2 regions of the Priestia sp. TGN 0903 genome follow, and region 1 is predicted to be linked to the other one. Evidence: riboswitches for the same ligand, from Rfam matches in the RefSeq annotation. Region 1 holds a riboswitch; the other holds the start of a gene.

Region 1 (4,220 bases):
CCCATCGATAAACCTACTGTTCCAAACGCAGAAACAACTTCAAACATAATTTTTACAAACGGCAGGTTTTCCGAAATATTTAACAGGAAGATGGCCCCAAACACAAACATAATCGAAATCATCGTAATGGCTAGTGCCTTAAACACATGAAGAGGAAGAAGCCGTCTCTTTAACAGCACAATATCTTCCCTGCTTCGTAAAAATGCCCATACAGAAAAGACAATCACCACAAACGTTGTTAGTTTAATACCTCCTCCTGTTGACGCACTTCCTGCACCTATGAACATTAACATAACCATTAAAAATATAGTGGAATCATGTAGACTTCCTATATCGATACTATTAAAACCTGCTGTGCGTGTTGTTACCGCTTGAAAATAAGACGCCCACACTTTGTCTCCTAATGACAAACTTCCAAGTGTATGTGAATTGCCGTACTCTAAGAAAAAAATAAAAAGCATGGCAATCACGTTAATGGCAAACGTGCTGATAATCATAATTTTTGAATGCAGCGTTAGTTTTTTATACGATTTTTTTACCCACATATCAGCAAGAACGGTAAATCCTAACCCACCAATAATAAACAAAAAGGAAATCGTTATGTTAATAACGGGATCTCCTACATACTGAACTAAGCTGTCAGATAATAGTCCGAACCCTGCGTTATTAAAAGCTGAAATTGAATGAAACAAGCTAAAGAATAGCCCCTTAGACCATCCGAATTCCGGAACCCAGCGTATCGCTAAAAAGATAAGTGCAACAAACTCAATTAAAAATGAAAAGATAAACAGCCTTTTAACTAGCAGGACAACTCCGCCGACGCTCGTTTGATTTAATGCCTGCTGAACGAGCATACGCTCTTTAAATCCAATTTTTTTACCTAGCATCATAAAAATCAGCACGGCAAATGACATAATGCCAAGACCGCCTATTTGAATTAACAGCATAATAATCGTTTGACCGATGACGGTAAAACGCGTACCTGTATCTACGACGGCTAAGCCGGTCACTGTCATAGCGGAAGTAGATGTAAAAAGGGCGTCTACCCACCGGATTGGCTCAGTAGTAGAAAAAGGCATCATTAATAAAAGAGCACCAATAATAATTCCTCCGCCAAAAATGGAGACAAGCAGCTGCGGCGGCGTAAGCCTAACAATTTTTTTTTTCATAAGTTAAACTCCTTCTTCTTCAAAACGGTTTAAATCGCGATTATGTCCGATAACAATCAGCATATCTCCTTGTTCAATTGTTTCATGCGCCGTAGGCGAAATCACCATTTCCCCGTCTTTTCGCTGAAAACCGATAATATTACAGCCGTACTTTGCACGAATATTTAAATCAAACAGCGTTTTATTATGAAGTTTCTTAGAAGCGACAATTTCAACAATACTATAGTCTTTAGACAGTTCAATATAGTCAATAATTTTTTCTGACACCACGTGATGAGCAATCCGCTTCGCAATATCGCGCTCAGGATGAATGACTTTGTCCGCTCCTATTTTCTCCAGCACTTTTTGATGATACATATTCACCGCTTTTACCCATACTTGCTTAACGCCCATATCTTTTAAAAGCATCGTTGCAAGCACGCTTGCTTCAATATCGTCTCCAAACGAAATAAGAGCATGATCAACGTTACGAATGCCTAGCCCTTTTAAGCTAGCTTCATCAATTGCGTTCGCTTGCACGACATATGTAGCTGAGTTGCTATATTTCTTTACTACCTCCTGATTGCGGTCAATAGCGAGCACATCCACATCCAAATTAGCAAACTCTTCAACCAAACTGCCTCCAAAACGACCTAATCCCAATACAGCAAACTGTTTTTTCATAATGTATTTATTCCTTTCTTCAACTGCTGTGTGTTCTCTTAGCTTATACTTTTTCTAAAAAATTACATGTTTTTCTTAAAAAAAGCGCAAAAAAACACAGGAAGGCTCCTGTGTTTTTTCACACTCTTCCCCCTCAAAACGCTTGCGAAGTTAGCTGTCGGGTTCGGGTTTTAAGAGTAACCCTACCTTTTTAAGGATTCACCCCGGAGCACAATATGTGCGTAAATAATGGGTCCTCCGCTCCGTAATGGATTAAGCGATTTTTATTCAAATGTCTATGATCTATTTTTTAGAATAATCGATTCGATTCATGATACGTTTCACTTCACGAAAGCTATCTTACTCCTGTGGATTTTGTCTGTCAAGATATTTTTAGGGAAGACATCACTTGCGCTGCAAACTGCAAAAATCATATAAATCTAAACTGACAATCAGTTTGTGAAATTGATCAAACAAATTAATAACGGCCAAAAGCTCTAATAGCTGCGTATCACTGTAAAATTTCTTTAATTGATCCATATCAGCATCCGTCAAATCCCTTGGACGCACTCGGTATACATCTATAAATCGAAACAGCAGTCGATCTTTTTCTTCCAGCTCTTTTTCTCTTAACACTTTTTGATTAAGCGTCTTATCGCCTACATATGACATGCTCATACACGTCTCACAGCCGTTAACACCTGCTAGATAAAGCCTGATTTTTTCCTTAGTCTCTCTTTTTACTATATCACTGTTCCAAAGCTTGTCGTATAGCTCATCATACAACCTTTTTACATCTGGAATTAAATTCAGTGCTTTTTCAAAATTTGTTCCCTCTTCGTTTGTTAACAAAACTCTTGCCATTTTTTACTCACTCCTTTTTAATTATTATAGTAAGAAAAATGGAGATTTCAGATAACAAATAAAACATATTATCTGCTGTTACTAATCAAATGAAACATTAATATGAAAGAAGGTTTTCAATTGAAAATTGATGAAATTGATTTATCGATTTTGCAGGCACTGCAGCAAAACAGCCGTCTTTCCTTAAGAGAGCTAGGAAAACAAATTAACCTGTCTCCTCCTTCAGTGGCAGAGCGAGTAAGACAGCTAGAGAGCTTTGGTATTATAAAAGGATATACAATCGATATTGATTATGAAAAGCTGCAGTTGCCCGTCTCGTGTTTTATTGAAGTAACCATGAAAAACGGAGAGCACGAGCGTTTTAAAAGATTTATTTCTCAGTATCCCTATGCTTTATTCTGTGAACGCATCGCCGGACAGGCTTGCTTCATTACAAAGCTTCAGCTTCCTCACCTGCACGTACTCGAGCAATTTATTAACGAAATTACACCTTATGCCAAAACGATTTCACACATCGCCCTTTCTCACGTGGAGATGTCTTCTGCATTATTGAGTCATTTAAAAGATGAAAAGTGATTGAAACATACGTTCACCGTACTAACGAAAAGATCCGAACGATTCATCGTTCGGATCTTCTTTCCACTAAACTACTTCTGTCCTAGCCTCTTTTATTCGTCCAAAAGCATAAAAAATAACCCTCCAAAGCTGGAGGGTATAAATTTTCCGAATAATGAAAGTTTTACAACTTCATTCTATCAGGTACCGACATTTCTGTCTACTTAAAAATGTAAAAGAGCTCTCTATTAATAGAAAGCTCTTTTACCTGCTTGTTTTTTGAAAACAATCAATCTATATAAAAGGGAACTACCTAAGGTTAAAAGTCACGTGAAACCTTGGCAGTTGATCCTGGATATACCGGTTGATATGATTCAAAACAAGTTCTTTCATCATTTCTTCTTTGACTTCTGATTCCGTTTTTTTATCTTTTTGTTTTAAAATAAGAATATAATAGACTTTACCCATTTTAATGGGCTTACTACACTCTCCAATGTGCTGTTTTTTTAAAACATCTATAAAAGAGGGAGATAGATTCGAAAGCTTTAGATTATCATCATTCTCTATTTTGCTGATGGTCTGGACATCAGCATATTTTTTTTGAACGTCTTGAAGCGATGTTCCTTTTTGCAGCTCAGCCGCAACGGTCTCAGCATCATGTAAAGTTGTAAAAGTTAGCTGCGAAAAAGATACGCGCGTTACATCATTCTCAATACGTGTATAGTAAGCGTCTAGTTCATCAGACGTAATTTGTTTACGGAAATATTCTTCTAATTTAAACTGATTTATTAGCTGTTTAGTTACATCGCTAGAACGAATGTGCAAGACTTCATAGCCTTGTTTTCTTGTATCTTCGTCATATGAACGTTTGATTTGTTTCCACATATCCTCGACTTTTTTCTGTACCCTGTCACTTGTCTTTAGATGCGAAATTAAGATTTTTTGCATGACAAGCTGCCGCAACAACTCTTTGCGGTAGCTTGTATCATT
Region 2 (4,220 bases), 200 kb from region 1:
TTAATCAACCAGAATAGAATTTGGACCAAAAGTATGTTAGGGGGAGGGAACCGCACGATGAATTGTGCGGATTTTTTTATTGGTAGGATGAACGTAGATTTCATCTATTTAGTTGCTTCTAGCAGTTGATTGGAGGGACTCCTGCGAGAAAAGTGGAATAGGTGAGACTCCGCAGTAGCGCACGCGACGAGGAGGCTCACCACCCCCCCGCGGAAAGCGAAGCCTCGCACGGAATTCAACAGCGATGTAACAAGCCATCCATACTAGCGCATTTATCCCATTTGTTCGTTTTTAGGTTGAAGTGATTTCGTTATGTCTCAATCTCCTTTTTTAGTAATTTTTCACTAAGTAGGCTAGTATACGTAGCACTTTTTTCCCTCATGCATATGTTAACAATAAGGAGGGACAAGTAATATGAAAAAAATTTATCTTGATGCAGGACATGGTGGGGCAGATGCAGGAGCAGTTGGAGCGAATGGACTGTATGAAAAAAACTTAGTGTTAAAAATTCAACAATATTTAATAAGCTATTTAAATAGCACTTACAGTGACTTTACGATTAAAACCACCCGTACCACAGATACTTTTTTATCGTTATCTCAGCGCGCTTCTCAAGCTAATTCGTGGGGGGCAGATGCATTTATGTCTATTCACGTAAATGCCGGTGGAGGAACAGGATACGAAGATTATGTTTATAGAAGCGCTAGCAATGCTAGTAAAACGTTTCAATCGATTGTGCACGGGCAAGTACAGCCAACGCTGCTGTCGTATAATCATCCGAATCGTGGACGAAAATCGGCCAATTATGCGGTGCTTCGCTTAACAAATATGCCTGCAGTACTAACTGAAATAGCTTTTATTGATAGGAGCGCCGATGCAGCACTTCTTCAAAATGAAGCTTTTTTAAAAAGCATGGGTGAATCGTATGCAAAAGGAATTGCCGTATATTTAAATTTACCTCGTCGTGCAGTTCCAAATCCATCGCCATCTCCAACACCGACACCAAATCCATCACCTTCTGAACCAGGTGAAAAAACGTATACAATTAAGCAAGGAGATACGCTGTACAGTATTGCACAGAAGTACGGCATAACAGTACAGGAGCTTCAAGAAGCGAATACAGGGCTTTCTGATCCTTTAACACTACAGGTTGGAAAAACAATTGTTATTCCTTCAGGAACTTCACCAACACCTACTCCAACACCACCTTCTGAACAATATCCACTTCCCAATGGAATTTTAAAACAAGGCGATTCTGGAGAAGCAGTGAAACAGCTTCAAAGAGCATTAAACGCGGTTAGTTTTAAAGTAGGGTCAGTAGACGGAATATATGGAGTACAAACGAAAGATGCAGTCAGACGTTTTCAGCTTGTGTATCTTCCTTATGATGTAGATGGCATTTATGGTCCTCAAACGAAAAACAAGCTAGCAGCCGTTTTAAAAGCAAAAAGTTAAAGAAAGCAGGTCTTCTGTAAGCAGGCAGAAGGCCTTTTGTTTTCCCCTTAAAAGCGCCTTAAGTACTATTTTATCGTTTACGTAAAATAATGCTTTACAAACCATTTGTACGGGAGTATATTATCTAAGAACAAAGGATAGTTATGAAAGAAACATGTTATCGATCATACTCTTTAACCGAAAATTATATTGACCTGTTATCGCTTAATTCGTCAGAAGTGGGGGACCCAAATTTGTGCATTGTCACTTGGGGTGAATCCTTTTTTTTAAAAGGTAGGGCTACTCTCATAGCCCGAATCCGACAGCTAACCCCATAAGCGTTTTGGAGAGGAGGTTTAAGCTGTGTAAAAACGCTGAGAACCCTTAGTGTTTTTTTTGTGCGCTTTTTTAACATAAAAAGGTATTTTTTAGGGATAATATCACTTATTCATGAACTTGTAACGGAGCTTAGCAACGAACAGTGAATAGTAGCTAAGCAATCATCGGAGGGAAATTACGTGAACTATTCAGTTCTCAAGAGATTATTGATTGGAAAGCCGCTCAAAACAAAAGAGTTAGGCGATCAAAAGCTTAGTAAGCTTAAAGCGCTGGCTATTTTATCATCAGATGCCTTATCTTCAGTGGCTTATGGAACAGAACAGATTTTGATTGTCCTTGCAACAGTGGGCGTGCTTGCCTATTGGTATTCGATTCCAATTGCGATTGGGGTATTGGTGCTGCTGACGGCTTTAATTCTTTCATATCGTCAAATTATTTATGCGTATCCGCAAGGCGGAGGAGCTTATATTGTTTCGAAAACCAATTTAGGAGAAAATCCTGGACTTATCGCTGGGGGATCACTGTTAGTAGATTATATTTTAACAGTTGCCGTGAGTGTTTCAGCAGGAACCGATGCTTTAACTTCGGCTTTTCCAACGCTGCATCACTATAACGTAGTAATTGCGTGTTTGCTGGTGATTTTTATTACGGTTTTAAATTTACGAGGTGTAACAGAATCCGCTTCTGTCTTAGCTTATCCGGTTTATTTATTTGTTATTGCTCTTATTTTGTTAATAGCGGTGGGCTTCTTCAAAATAGTGACAGGTCAAGTTTCACCTGAGCTTCATACATCTCTCGGTACCGTGGTGCCAGGTATTAGTTTGTTTTTATTATTAAAAGCTTTTTCATCAGGCTGTTCGGCATTGACTGGTGTAGAAGCTATTTCAAATGCAGTGCCTAACTTTAAAGATCCAGGTGCAAAAAATGCTGTTCATACATTAATGCTGATGGGCGGTATTTTAGCCGTTTTATTTTCTGGCATCACGTTTTTAGCTTATTGGCTTGGCATTTCTCCAAAAGCAGATGAAACGGTTGTATCACAAATTGCATCGAGTGTATTTGGACGAAATGGATTTTATTATTTTATTCAAGGTACCACAGCTCTGATTTTAGTGCTAGCGGCGAATACAGGTTTTTCAGCTTTCCCTTTGCTTGCCGTAAACTTATCGTCTGATAAATACATGCCAAGAATGTTTCAAATTCGCGGCGATCGACTAGGCTATTCAAATGGAATTGTGACCCTTGGAATTGCTTCTATTGTCTTACTTGTCGCCTTTAAAGGAGCGACGGAACAATTAATTCCTCTTTATGCAGTTGGAGTGTTCATTCCATTTACGCTTTCTCAAACAGGCATGATTGTCAAATGGCTTAGAGAAAAGCCGGCCGGCTGGCAAGGAAAGCTAACCATTAACTTAATTGGTGCCCTCATTACCTTAACGGTGCTAATCATTTTGTTTACAACGAAGTTTTCACAAGTATGGTCCGTGCTCGTTTTCTTACCGGTTATCGTTTATATTTTTCATCGCATTCATACGCATTATGAAGCGGTAGGAGAGCAGCTTCGTATTAAGCAAGGAGAAAAGATTGGAAAGCTTGAAGGAAGTGTGGTCATTGTTCCTGTAGCAGGAATGACAAAGGTAGTGGAAAATTCATTGAACTATGCAAGAACGATTGGTGATACCGTTATTGCGGTGCACGTTGCTTTTGACCGAGAAAGCGAAAAGAGAATGGAAGAGAAGTGGGAAAAGTGGCAGCCTGATATTCGTATTGTTACGTTTCATTCTCAATACCGCAGTCTTGTGCGTCCGCTGTTTCGATTCATCGATATGGCTGAAGAAAAAGCCCGTGAAAATAATATGGCTATTACGGTTGTTATTCCGCAGTTCATCACGAAAAAAAGCTGGCAAAACATCCTTCATAATCAGTCCAGTCTGCTGTTAAAAGCACATTTGCTTTACCGTAAAAACGTAATCGTTACAACGGTACCTTATCGTTTTAAAAAATAATGAAACATGACTAAAAACCTCCAACTTATATGTTGGAGGTTTTTAATTTTTAAATTCACATACACTAACCATAATTGAATCTCATCAAAGGCACAAACGGAGGGATTGCATGAGTGAATTAATTAAGTTATTGCGAAAAGGAAATAAATCGGCCATGATGGCCGCTATAGTTAATACCATTATATCCATTATTAAAGGGATTGCTTTTGCTTTAACGGGAAATGTAGCGATGTTTGCTGAAACGATGCACAGCTTAGGGGACGCAGCAAATCAGTTCTTTGTTTTTATAGGTTCAGCATTAAGCAAAAAAGCTCCGACCAAACGATTTCCAAACGGATTTGGACGATTGGTTAATCTCGTTTTATTAGGGGCGGTTCTTGTAGTAGGAATTATGGCATTTGAAACGATTAAAGAAGGGTATCATCATATTCTTCATCCGAC

Evidence for each region. A riboswitch is a leader RNA that binds a small molecule or an ion and turns the genes downstream of it on or off. The one in region 1 is predicted to bind cyclic di-AMP.
Region 2: linked by a shared signal. The riboswitch ahead of ACRPLY_RS07560 (APC family permease) and the one ahead of ACRPLY_RS08640 (potassium channel family protein) in region 1 are both predicted to bind cyclic di-AMP.

Annotation. Positions count from the first base shown of each region.
Region 1 covers NZ_JBOZGL010000002.1:436,742-440,961, reverse strand. The annotation lists gene ACRPLY_RS08645 (TrkH family potassium uptake protein) at 1-1,169, opposite strand, end outside; gene ACRPLY_RS08640 (potassium channel family protein) at 1,173-1,832, opposite strand; cyclic di-AMP (ydaO/yuaA leader) riboswitch at 1,957-2,101, opposite strand; gene ACRPLY_RS08635 (carboxymuconolactone decarboxylase family protein) at 2,217-2,675, opposite strand; gene ACRPLY_RS08630 (Lrp/AsnC family transcriptional regulator) at 2,796-3,251, shown strand; gene ACRPLY_RS08625 (peptidyl-prolyl cis-trans isomerase) at 3,540-4,220, opposite strand, start outside.
Region 2 covers NZ_JBOZGL010000002.1:232,756-236,975, forward strand. The annotation lists gene ACRPLY_RS07555 (N-acetylmuramoyl-L-alanine amidase) at 415-1,455, shown strand; cyclic di-AMP (ydaO/yuaA leader) riboswitch at 1,647-1,790, shown strand; gene ACRPLY_RS07560 (APC family permease) at 1,953-3,779, shown strand; gene ACRPLY_RS07565 (cation diffusion facilitator family transporter) at 3,889-4,220, shown strand, end outside.